DNA from 3 places in the Paenibacillus sp. MT86 genome. Region 3 is predicted to be linked to each of the others. Evidence: predicted binding sites of a transcription regulator. Region 3 holds the regulator's gene; each other region holds the start of a gene.
What was found. Region 3 encodes NrdR, which represses ribonucleotide reductase genes. Its sites were predicted from a motif close to AACACNATATATNGTGTT; they were not measured.
Positions count from the first base shown of each region.

Region 1: a site for NrdR is predicted at 2,101-2,118, ahead of AC3RCL_RS07970 (anaerobic ribonucleoside triphosphate reductase). Genes of this name have one in related genera too.
Region 2: a site for NrdR is predicted at 2,467-2,484, ahead of AC3RCL_RS22490 (adenosylcobalamin-dependent ribonucleoside-diphosphate reductase). Genes of this name have one in related genera too.

Region 1 is NZ_CM179499.1:1,844,087-1,848,335, forward strand. It holds gene AC3RCL_RS07960 (replication-associated recombination protein A) at 12-1,319, shown strand; gene AC3RCL_RS07965 (PCYCGC domain-containing protein) at 1,377-1,916, shown strand; gene AC3RCL_RS07970 (anaerobic ribonucleoside triphosphate reductase) at 2,153-4,249, shown strand, end outside.
Region 2 is NZ_CM179499.1:5,000,248-5,004,496, reverse strand. It holds gene AC3RCL_RS22500 (YqhG family protein) at 1-420, opposite strand, end outside; gene AC3RCL_RS22495 (DEAD/DEAH box helicase) at 422-2,179, opposite strand; gene AC3RCL_RS22490 (adenosylcobalamin-dependent ribonucleoside-diphosphate reductase) at 2,601-4,249, shown strand, end outside.
Region 3 is NZ_CM179499.1:5,390,813-5,395,061, forward strand. It holds gene AC3RCL_RS24185 (toll/interleukin-1 receptor domain-containing protein) at 571-1,050, shown strand; tRNA gene AC3RCL_RS24190 (tRNA-Ala) at 1,421-1,496, opposite strand; gene nrdR (transcriptional regulator NrdR) at 1,787-2,260, opposite strand; gene AC3RCL_RS24200 (alpha/beta-type small acid-soluble spore protein) at 2,408-2,653, shown strand; gene AC3RCL_RS24205 (lytic transglycosylase domain-containing protein) at 2,723-3,289, opposite strand; gene coaE (dephospho-CoA kinase) at 3,286-3,885, opposite strand; gene AC3RCL_RS24215 (MntP/YtaF family protein) at 3,895-4,249, opposite strand, start outside.

The DNA.
Region 1 (4,249 bases), 3.5 Mb from region 3:
GAAGTGTAGCCATGGATTTATTCAGTATCGGGCGTGAAGGGGACCGGGACTCCCGGCTGCTGGCCGATCGGATGCGCCCTTCGTCGCTGGATGAATATATAGGACAAGAGCATATTATCGGACCGGGCAAACTGCTCCGGCGGGCCATAGAGGCAGACCAGGTCTCATCGATTTTATTGTACGGCCCGCCGGGATGCGGCAAAACAACGCTTGCGCATATCATATCCCAGCAAACGAAGGGGCATTTCGTTCGGCTGAACGCGGTGGAAGCCACGGTCAAGGACGTTAGGGAAGTCATTGAACAAGCCCAGAGCAACCGCAGCCTGTACGGTACCAAAACGATCCTGTTTTTGGATGAGGTGCACCGCTTCAACAGCTCCAGACAGGATGCGCTGCTGCCTGCCGTGGAGAACGGCACGATCATATTTATCGGCGCGACGACCGAGAACCCCTTTCATTATGTCAACGGGGCTCTAATGAGCCGGTCCACTTTGTTTCAGCTACAGCCGCTGACCAAGGACCATTCCATGATCGCGATGCGGCGCGCGCTGATCGATCAAGAAAAGGGTCTTGGGTTCATGGATCTCAAGGCCGATGAGGAAGCGCTGGAGCACATTGCAGCCATGGCGAACGGGGATATCCGGCGTGCACTCAATGCGCTGGAGCTGGCCGCGATGACGACGCCGCCGGACGCAAGCGGTACGGTCCATATCACGCTGGAGGTGGCGGAGGAATCGATTCGCCGGCCTACCGTGCGTGCGGACGAGTCCACGCAGTATGATGTGCTGTCCGCTTTTCACAAGAGCATTCGGGGCTCCAGCGATGCAGCGCTGTTCTGGTTTTTGTATGCAGTCGAAAAGCTCGGCATGGACCCGATGGTGTTCATCCGCCGCCTGATTGCTGCCAGCAGCGAGGATATCGGGCTGGCCAATCCCCAAGCCATGGTGCAGGCGGTAAGCGCATTGGATGCCTACCGGAACAACGGCTGGCCGGAAGCCAAGCTGAATATCGCCCAGGCGATCCTGTTCGCCGTGGAGAGCCCGAAATCCGATGGCGTTGTATCCGCCATATCCCGCGCGATGTCCGCCATGGATGAAGTGAAATCGGCGGAGGTTCCGCTGCATCTGCGCGATGCGCATTACTCGGGGGCGGTTAAGCTGGGACATGTCGGCTACAAGTACCCGCACGCTTATCCGGGCCATTACGTGAAGCAGGAGTATTTGCCGAAGGAGCTCTCCCGCCGGGTGTTCTATCAGGCCACGGAGCAGGGGAACGAAGCCAAGATCGCCCACAACCAGCGATTACGACGCGAAGAATAGGGTCGTATGGCGATAACGGGATTTACGGCCGCTAGCTTAATTAAATGGAGGAAATGAATGATGAAAACAGGGAAACAACGGTTTGTCATCCTGCTGCTGTCCGCCGGCCTTATGCTGAGCGGCTGTTCGGGAAAAAGCGCCCAGGAGCAGGTCGCAGGTGGACAGGCAGCCGAGGCGGCGCATGAGCACGGACATCAGACGCAGCTGTCCAACGGGGATATCCAGGAGGCGACGTCTTCGATCGATGAGCTGCCGACCTTTTTGAAGAGCCAGACCAGCGAGCTCCAAACGATTTATGCTTTGTCCGCGCAGGTGAGTAATGTCCTGAAATACATTCCTTGTTACTGCGGCTGCGGGGAAAGTGCCGGTCATGAGAGCAACCTGAACTGTTTTATCGATGAGATTCAGGAGGACGGCACGGTGGTGTGGGACGATCACGGCACCCGCTGCGGGGTGTGTTTGGACATTGCCGTGGAATCTGCCAAAATGAGCAGCGAGGGTATGAGCTTAACGGATATCCGGACCGCGATCGACGAGAAATACAGCACCGGCTATGCCAAGCCGACGCCAACCCCGATGCCGCCTGTGGAAAGTTAAATTGTCATCGGTCAAACAAGAAGGTACCCGATGGTGATCCAAGGATCGCCCGAGGTGCCTTTTTTTTGTAGGGCAGTATCCCCTTCAGGGTTACGCGTAAGTGCAGCCCTATTCGATTTTAAAGACCGACCATCGTGACCTATATCACAGCACTAAACTATATATGGATGTAAATTGATAAAATAAAACTATATATAGTGTGTTAACGATATGAAGAAGAGGAGTTGTTCCTATTCATGAAGGTCATGAAGAGAGACGGATGCCTGGTAAAATTTGAGACGATCCGAATCGTGGAGGCGGTGGATAAAGCTTTTATGGCGGTAGAGGGTGTTTCCCGCAAGGATGCTTCCTTGCGGATTGGAGATGAGGTTGCCCATGCCACTGCGGGGATGGACCAGGTTAGCGTGGAGGAGATTCAAGATTTCGTTGTGGAGCATTTGCAAAGCACGGGTTATCCCGAAGTAGCAGCTGCCTATCAACATTACAGGGAGGCCCGCGATCTGGAGCGGATGCGGCGGGGAGAGCTTTATAAGATCAGCAGGGATGTGATCGGGGTAACCGATTTGGACCTGCTGCGGGAGAACGCGAATCTGAACGGGGAATCCTTCAGCGGAAAAATGAGCCGGATCGGCTCCGAATACGCCAAATGGATGGCAAGCAAATTCATCCTGCCGACAGAGCTCACGAGAGCGGTGAGGGATGGGTATGTATACGTTCATGACCTGGACCAGTATGCGCTGGGAACGACGAACTGCATCTTCATCCCGTTCGGCCGGTTGCTGGCCAAGGGCTTCAATACCGGTAACGGATCGGTCAGGCCGCCGCAGAGCATCATGACCGCCATGGCGCTGGTAGCCATCATCTTTCAATCCCAGCAGAACAGCCAATTCGGCGGCGTGTCCGGCAGCAAAATCGATTGGGATCTCGCGCCGTATGTCGGCAAATCGTTTCGTCGGCATTTTCGCAAAGGGCTGGCCTACTTCGGAGAAGCGGGGCTGGGAGCGGATCGGCCGTATGAACGAGCTCTTGAGGATCACGAAATATACATAGACAATGAGCAGCTGAAGGACACATATCCGCGAATATACCATTATGCCTATCATGAAACGGTGAATGAAACAAAGCAGGCCGCGGAATCCTTGATCCATAATTTGAATACGATGAGCAGCCGGGCCGGCGGACAAATTCCTTTCACTTCGTTGAATTACGGCATGTGCACGTCAACCGAAGGAAGGCTGGTGTCCCACGCCCTGCTGGATGCCACGATGAAGGGGCTCGGCGGGGGAGAGACGCCGATATTTCCGCAGCATATTTTCCAGTGCAAGCAGGGGGTCAACCAGGCGGAAGGCGAGCCGAATTACGACCTGTTCCTGAAAGCCGTCGAGTGCTCCAGCCGCAGGCTCTATCCGAATTTCGTCAACGTGGACGCGTCGTTTAATCTCGTCTATTATAACCCGGGCGACCCGGACACGATTATTGCCACCATGGGCTGCAGGACCCGCACGATTTCGGATCGCTTTGGGCGAAACCGCCTAAGCGGCAAGGGCAACCTGTCCTTTAATACGATCAATTTGGTCCGGCTCGGGATTGAACATGGCATCGTTCAAGGAAAGCGGGAAGTGCCGGACCTGAACCGTTTCTATCAACAGCTGGATCATTATATGAGAATTGCGGTGGAGGGCTTGATTCACCGTTACGAGCTGCAGGCCGACCAACCGGCCAAAGCGTCCGATTTCATGATGCGGGAGGGCGTGTGGGAAGGCGGCGAGGCGCTGGCGCCGGAGGATAAGGTGCGCGAGCTGATCAAGCACGGCACCCTGGCGCTTGGATTTATCGGGCTGGCCGAATGCCTGAAGGCGTTGACCGGACGGCATCACGGCGAGGATGAGGACAGCCGAGGGCTGGGGATCGAGATCATCCGGCATATGCGCCGGTTTTGCGATGCAGCCGGTGAAAGGTATAACCTGAACATCACGCTGTTTGCCACGCCGGCAGAAGGGTTATCCGGGAAATTCACGAAGCTCGACCGGCAGACCTTCGGGGTGATCGAGGGTGTGACTGACCGCGAATATTACACGAATTCTTTTCATATACCCGTGTACTATCCGATGGCCGCCTACCGCAAAATCCGTTCCGAAGCTCCTTTCCATGAGCTGTGCAACGCCGGAGCGATTTCGTATGTGGAGCTGGACGGCAACGCAAGGCAGAATACGGCTGCTTTCCGGGACATCGTGCAGTTTGCCCTGCAGCAGAACATCGGATATTTCTCCGTTAACCATCCCGTCGACCGGTGCCCGGCATGCAACTACGAAGGCATTATCGGAAGTGCGTGC
Region 2 (4,249 bases), 390 kb from region 3:
GCCCTCTTCGCGGGAGGCATTCCAAATCTGGGCGAGCCGGCTGCTGCCGTAGCCGATATTCTCCCGCTGAATCCGGCCTGACCCCAAGATCGGCAGCACCGGGGCGTTCCCGTAATAGCGCGCCAGCAGCGGATCCTGCGCAGGTGCGTTAAGCTGGGTTTTGGCTTTGGTTTCTTCGGCCTTGGCAAGCCGTTCGTCGTATTTTTCCGGATCAAACACGAAGTTGAACGACAGCGTTTCGGCGGGAGCCCCGGTCCGTTCCACGAACCCCCAGTAATAGGGGCGGTTGGTGAGCATTTTGTCGGCCTGCGGCGACAGTTTCACGGTGACATGCTCGGGCGATTTTTCGATGACGGTGCATTCGGTGGCTTCCAAATAGGCCATGAAGTGCTGCTGCACCTCCTGCGGCGTCATGGTCATATTAGGCTTCTTCCTCTCTGAGAGTTTCTTCGGCCGCGCTTTCCAGCTCGACGTCCTGCTTGATATGGTGAATGGAGTCGCCCAATGTGCTGATGCGCTGGCGGATTTCATCATCATTGCCGGACTCCAGCATGATTTTGTACAGGCTCTTCTCGATCGTTTCCTTCTTCTCGAAGCGCTCCAGGATAACGTCAAGCCCGCCGATGACCATCTCGAACATGTTGATCTTCTCGTGCAGCAGGTTCAGGATATGCTCCTCGATGGTTCCCGAAGTCGACAGGTTGTAGATCTTCACGTCATTGGTCTGGCCTAGACGGTGCACGCGTCCGATCCGCTGCTCGACCCGCATCGGATTCCAGGGCAGATCAAAGTTGATCATATGGTGACAGAATTGCAGGTTGATGCCTTCGCCGCCGGCTTCCGTCGCGATCATGACCTGCGCCTTGCCGCGGAAAAGGTCCATCATCCAGTCCTTCTTGCCGCGGTTCATGCCGCCCCGGTACGGGACGGAGACCAGCCCGTGATCGCGGAAATAATTGAGCAAGTATTCCTGCGTGGCCCGATATTCCGTGAACACGATGACCTTCTCGTTCATTTGCTGAATGAGCTCGATGGCTTTTTCCGCCTTGGTGTTTGCTTTGATGGCCTTGATGAGATAGACGAGCTCCCAAATTTTATCGCGCAGCGGAGAGTCCTCCGGCAGCTTCTTGGACAGATTAACAAGGGTCACGAAGACGGCATCCCGGCTGCTGCATACTTCCCGCTGCAGGGTGACGAGCGACAGCATACTGCTTAAATTTCCCCCAGCTGCCTGATACTGATCTTTGACGAAGGACGTAACGCCGTCGTATAATGACTGTTCTTCAGGCGAAAGGCTGAGTCCCACGTTGCGGACGGACCGCTTCGTGAACTTCACTTCGCCTTCGCCCCGACGGTTTCGGATCATGACCTTGGACAGCTCATCCTTGAGCTGGTCCTGGTTCTTCGGTCTTCGTTTATCCACGACAAAATTTGCGGCAAACTGTCCCTGGCCGCCAAGCTGGCCCGGTTTCAGCAGCGTGATGAGATTGAAGAGCTCGCTGAGGTCGTTCTGCACCGGCGTGGCGGTGAGCAGGAGACAGTATTTTTTGCGCAGCTTTTGGATGAATTGATAATTGGATGTTTTCTTGTTCTTGAGCTTGTGCGCTTCATCGATGATGAGCATGTCGTATTCCTGGTTCAGCAGAATCTCCTGATGCGGATCGCGCTTGGCCGTGTCCATGGAGGCGACAACGATGTCATTGCCCCAGGAGTATGCTTTTTTCTGCGCGACCGCGGGAATGCCGAACTTGGAGTTCAGCTCGCGGACCCATTGCAGAACCAGGGAAGCAGGTACGAGAATCAGCACTTTGGATACCAGTCCGCGCACGATGTATTCTTTTAAAATAAGACCGGCTTCAATCGTCTTGCCAAGTCCCACCTCATCCGCCAAAATGGCTCTGCCCGACATCTCGAACAAAACGCGTCTTGCGGTATCGGTCTGATGGGGGAGCGGGGATAAACCGCCAAGGTGCTTGAGGCACTGCAGTTCTTCAAAGCTTGTAACGAGGCGCGATTTCTCGCCCTCAACGGCAAGCTGGGCCAGACGATAGTCACCCCAAGGGCCTCCTTTGTCCAGTCGGCCAGAGAGATCGTCAAACCAAGAACGGTCGATCTGCAATGGAACGGGAAGGCGCGGGTCGAAAATCATGCCTGAGTCGGCAGATGGCTGTTGGTTCATGTCGATCTCCTCCTGTGATGAAAGATTCCGGGCCAGCGGTGTATATGTAGTATGGACGAAAAAAGAAGTCTTCATAACCTTGCACGGATTCGGCAGCCGCGGAATACCTTATAGAGCGCACGGCTGCTGGAATTGGATATTTTCATCCTTTTTTTTCATAGGGATCAGCGAAAAAGAGAGCGAGAGGAAGAAAGCGGAAGCTTGCGCGCGGGAGCTTGGAACTGTCGGCTTAATTTTCACATTATCGGCATAGTTAACCTATATATAGTGTAGTATAATGAATGAATAGCACTATATGTGGTGTGTATAGTGGTTTTGGATGTTTGACCGGCTACATAACAGGTTATGTTGTTGGTGAGCACATACTTGGGAATCTTTTAAATTTTATATCTTATATAGGAGGTAGTTGCACTTGAGTACGATGCAGAATCAGCGGCTGGAAGGTTTAAGCGAGAAGATCTTTTTGGACCGGTATGCCTGGAAGGATGCGGACACCAACAACGCCAAGGTCGGCGACGTGGTGCTCGTGCTGACAAAGGATGATCCTAAATTTCCGACCAAGGAAGTTGGCGAAATCGTGAAACGCGAAGGCCGCAAGGTCACCGTGAAGACACGGAAGGGCGAGCTTGTGGAGTCGGATGTGGAGAAGCTGACGTTAACCATCGAGAAAACGCCGGAAGAAATGTGGGATCGACTCGCGGCCGCCATGTCATCGGTTGAGGCAACGCCGGAACTGCAGGAAGAGTGGCGCGGGAAATTCCGCGAGATTCTGGATGATTGGAAGCTGGTCCCGGGCGGACGGATTGCTGCCGGAGCGGGTGCAAGCGATGAATTGACGCTGTTCAACTGTTACGTCATTCCTTCCCCGAAGGACAGCCGGGGCGGCATCATGGAAACCCTGAGCGAGATGACCGAGATCATGGCGCGCGGCGGCGGTGTCGGCATCAACTTGTCTTCCCTTCGTCCTCGGCGCGCGATCGTGAGAGGCGTGAACGGATCCTCCAGCGGTGCGGTATCGTGGGGCGGATTGTTCAGTTATACGACAGGCCTGATCGAGCAGGGCGGAAGCCGCCGCGGCGCGCTCATGCTGATGATGAACGATTGGCACCCGGACGTGGAGGATTTCATTACGGTGAAGCAGACGATGGGACAAGTCACGAACGCGAACCTGTCGGTATGCGTCAGCAACGATTTCATGAAAGCCGTGAAGGAAGATCTGGACTGGGAGCTCGTGTTCCCGGATACCACCGATCCCGATTACGATGAGCTGTGGGACGGCGATTTGGATAAATGGAAGAAAGCCGGACGCAGCATCATTCCATATAAAACGGTTAAAGCACGCGAGGTATGGCACACCATTATCGAATCCGCATGGAAATCGGCAGAGCCGGGCGTGGTCTTCATGGAATACTACAACCAGATGTCCAACAGCTGGTATTTCAACCCGATCATCTGTACCAACCCTTGCGGCGAGCAGGGACTTCCGGGCTGGGGCGTATGCAACCTGTCCGCGATGAACCTGTCGAAGTTCTACGATGAAGCGAATCATGACGTCGCATGGGATGAGCTGGCTACGACGACGCGTTACTCCGTGCGTTTCCTGGATAATGTCATCGACCGGACGCCTTACCATTTCGAAGAAAACGAATTGAACCAGAAAAAAGAGCGCCGCGTAGGCCTCGGAACGATGGGTCTGGCCGAGCTGATGATCAAGCTGAACATCCGTTACGGCAGCCCGGAATCGCTGGAGTTCCTGGATAAGCTGTATGGCTTCATCGCGCGCGAAGCGTATCTTGCATCCGCGGATATTGCCGAGGAGAAGGGCTCGTTCCAGGCATTCGATGCCGAACTGTATCTGCAAAGCGGCTTCATGAAAAATATGGCCGAGGTGTATCCGGAAGTTGCCGAAGCGGTCCGCAAAAAAGGCGCCCGCAACGTTACCGTCATTACCCAAGCGCCGACGGGAAGCACGGGTACGATGGTTGGAACTTCGACGGGCATCGAGCCGTACTTTGCCTTCAAATACTTCCGTCAAAGCCGTCTCGGCTTCGACGAGCAGTTCGTGCCGAT
Region 3 (4,249 bases):
ACCACCTTCATACCGATCTCAGCGCGGCGGCTGACATCAGTTTGACAGTTGCCATATTCGAGGTTCAATTTGAGATGCCGCTGCATGAGGGAGAGCAGATGCCGCTCGGTCGCAGGGTCGATTTTCGAGTTGATATACATGGATAGGTTTGTTCATGAAAAACGCTTCCTTGGAAGTTTGTGTGTAGTAGATTTCTTGGGGCGTTGTTTCAAGATATTCTCATCGTTTTGGTTGAATTTGCTGGAATGAAATAAGCAACTGGAATGAGGGACTGGAGGTAGGATACATCTACGGAAACATGATACAATAGTTTTAATATTCAAGTTATTTAGAGGAAGTAGAGACATGGCTAGATGTACAGCCCCAGTAGAAGGACATCGTTCGGCGAGTGCCGCAGCCAACTGCCCAGCATGCAGAGGGAGTTATCGCCGCTATAGTAGTGGTGGCGGCTACAGCTCATACTCGCCCTCGCCTTACTCCACTTCCCTGACAAGTGGGGGCGGCAGAAGCAGCGGCGGCGGTTCCGTCCGCAGTTCAAAGCCGCGCTGGTCAGGAGCAGGTTCGGCTCTATTGTACACGTCCGAAGAAATTCGGTCATTAACACCAATCCGCAACAGCGTCGAAACCCTAGCAAAACAACCTGACCTTCGTGACGTCTTCCTTTGCCATGCGTGGGACAACAGGAAGGGAGCCGCCAAGGAGTTGCACGATCTGCTAGAGTCACACGGTGTCTCCGTCTGGTTTAGCGAGAAAGACATTGGCCTTGGTGTGCCGCTGCTTCGCGCTATTGACAAAGGCTTGGCCAACTCGCGAGTTGGAATTGTGCTTGTGACTCCTGCATTGCTACGCCGCCTCCCAACAGAGGGCATCGCCGACAAAGAACTTTCGGCACTCCTTGCAGGTGATCGGCTCGTTCCGATTGTGCATGATACAACATATGAAGCTCTCCGCGAAGTCAGTCCCTTGCTCGGATCACGAAGCGGATTGAACACTGCAGAAGAGCCCATGGCAGACGTCGCGGCCAAGCTCGCAGAGTTAGTCGCCCTTTAAGCTCTATTAATCTACCAAAGTTTGCTGTTCAGTTGGGACTGTTAGGATGCTTTGTTGTTTCACGCTTACTTGGCAGACGTCGTTGTACAAGGGTTAGAAAAGGAGACCTCGCTATATGCAAGGTCTCCTTTACTTTAGATTTGAGCAGTACTGTCATATCTCATTTCGTACCATCAATATTAGGCACTCCACATGATTGGATTGCTTTGATTTAGCATTTAAAACCAGCACGATGACTCCAATTAGAAGCCACAGGGTCAACGAATAGTTGCAGAAACACTACTGGCGCTGGAGACATACACTCTCTGCCATCCAACAACTAATTCTAGATACAAAAAAACGGCATCTCTGCCGTTTCGTCGTAGTTGTTTGGTGGACCTTAGCGGGATCGAACCGCTGACCTCTTGCATGCCATGCAAGCGCTCTCCCAGCTGAGCTAAAGGCCCATATAATTCCTTTCAAGGAAACGAATTACATGAAACGCTGGTATTCGATTTACAATCATTCTTGGGGCAATGTTTCCGACAACGACGTACTCCCAGCTGAGCTAAGGCCCCGTAAGCGACTTCTATATCATATAAAAAATCAGCAGGCATGTCAACACTTTTTCAGAACTTTTTTGATAATGCGCAGTGCCTTTTTTCCTTCTCTATATAATGTCACTTATCGATGTTGAGAATTTGGCGCCATGAGAGCGCCGGAAGAGCACCAGGGTCGTTTAAGAACCGTGGCGCTCTTACAGCTCCTGCACGTCCGTATCCTTGGACAGCAGACTTTTCAGTTCCTTCATGAACATATTGATATCCTTGAACTGCCGGTATACGGACGCAAACCGAACGTAAGCCACCTCGTCGACCGGATATAACCGTTCCATCAGAAGCTCCCCGATCTGGCGGCTCTCCACTTCCGCCGCCGCGGTATTGCGCAGCGCCTTCTCGACATCCGATACGATCATATCCAGCTGGTCCACGGATACCGGACGCTTCTCGCATGCCCTTATCAAACCGCGGAGCACCTTCTCCCGGCTGAACTCTTCGCGGCTTCCGTCCTTTTTCACGACGATCAGCGGCGTTTCCTCCACCATTTCAAAGGTTGTGAATCTCTTGCTGCACTGCTCGCATTCCCTGCGGCGGCGGATGGATTTATTCTCGTTGGCAGGCCTGGAATCCAGCACTTTCGTTCCGGCATAACTGCAATATGGACACTTCATAAGTTGTCTTCACTTCCTTTGTATTCAGCGTGATTCGCCCTTAATGGGCGTCAGAAAAATTTACCAGCAAAACTTTTGTCTTTTATGTTATGAAAATGCGAGACCCGAGACATAATACTTTTACCAACCCAAGGAGGTGAACTTAACATGGCACAAAGCAACAACAACTCCAACAACTCCAACAACTCCAACAACCTGGTTGTTCCTCGCGCAAACGCTGCTCTTGAGCAACTGAAGTACGAGGTAGCTCAAGAACTTGGTATCTCCATTCCACAAGACGGATACCAAGGTAACATGACTTCCTATGAGAACGGTTCGATCGGGGGATACATCACAAAGCGTCTTGTAACCCTGGCCGAGCAACAATTGGCTGGTCAATTCTCCGGTCAATAATTGATTCTTCCTTAAAAAAAGGAGTGTTGGCGGCTCGATGTAAGAGCCTGTCCAGCGCTCTTTTTTTCTTTAGAAGCCGCCCTTATACACATCCGTATATTGATTATAATAATAAATCACGCGCTGTACATAATGCCGGGTTTCCCCGATGGGTATACTCTTCACGTTCTCATAGGTTCCGTCCCACATGCCCTTGTTGATCCAATTCTTGACGTTCCCCGGGCCCGCGTTATAAGCGGCGATGGCGGCAATCGGATTGCCGTCCATTTCCTTGTGCAGATTCTGAATGTACCAGGTGCCCAGCTGGATGTTCGCATCCACTTCATTCTTTACGCTCAGCAGGTTCACCGACGGGAGCTTGGCCATTTCCATCGCCCAGTTCGCCGTATCCGGCATCAGCTGCATAATGCCCAGCGCCCCCTTCTTGGATTCCTTGCCCGGCTTGAAATTCGTTTCCACCCGGATGATCGAGGCCACCAGAAACGGATCGACCTCATAATAAGCGGCATGTTTGCGGATCTCATCCTTATAATGGATCGGATACAGCAGGGTCATCCAATTGGAACTTAGGAACAGCAGCGCTACAAAAGAAACGAACAGCAGGAGCAGCACCCTTTTTTTACGAAGCCACTTCATAACTGAACCAACCTGTTCCACAGGTTGTCCACCTGCTGCTGCGTTTCGGCCAACGTGCCGCTGTTATCGATCAGGATATCCGCTCGGAGCTTCTTCTCCTCAATGTCCATCTGGCTGCTAAGACGCGCCTCTGCCGCTTCCCGGGTAAGAGCGTCCCGCTCCATCAAACGCGCAAGCTGCAGCTCGCGCGGGACATAGACAACAGCGATCTGCTTCAGATAAGGATAGTCTTCCCTTGCCTCCAGAAGCAATGGAATATCCGCTACCACGAGCCGGTCGGGATGCTGCCGTTCATACGCCTCCGTCCGTTCCCGTATTTCCTGCCGGATTGCCGGATGTGTAATCTCATTCAATGCCGCTCTCTGCTCCGGATGATGGAAAATCATCTCCCCGAGCTTCTTTCGATTCAACGTACCGTCTTCAAACAGGATCGCTTGTCCAAAATGTTCGGTCACTTTACCCAGCACCGGATGACCCGGGAGCATCACTTCCCGGGCGATGATATCCGCATCGACGAGAAGCGCTCCCTTCATGGCCAACATGGAGGACACGGTGCTTTTGCCTGTTGCAATTCCTCCGGTTAAACCGATATTCATGACTTCACCTCATAACAGCTTCATTATACCCATGACAACTAATAAAAAAGCAGGCAAATACGAGATAAAACGCATGCCTCCCTTGGCCGCAAAACGGAGGCCGACCCGCATGCCCAGCACCAGAAATATCCCGCTGAACAAGGAAACCACGGCTGCGGTGCCTAGCGGCGAGAAACCCAGCATCGCTGCGCCGAGCCCGGCTCCGAACGCATCGAGCGATAGCGCGATCCCCAGCCACATCGCCTCCCATGGTGAGATGCTGCCGGAGTCGTCCAGATCCGCTTTCGTCGGGCTGCGGAGAATTTGAATGACGACGCCGATCTTCGGTATTTCAAGGGAGAATACCGCTCGCTGAAGCTGCTCT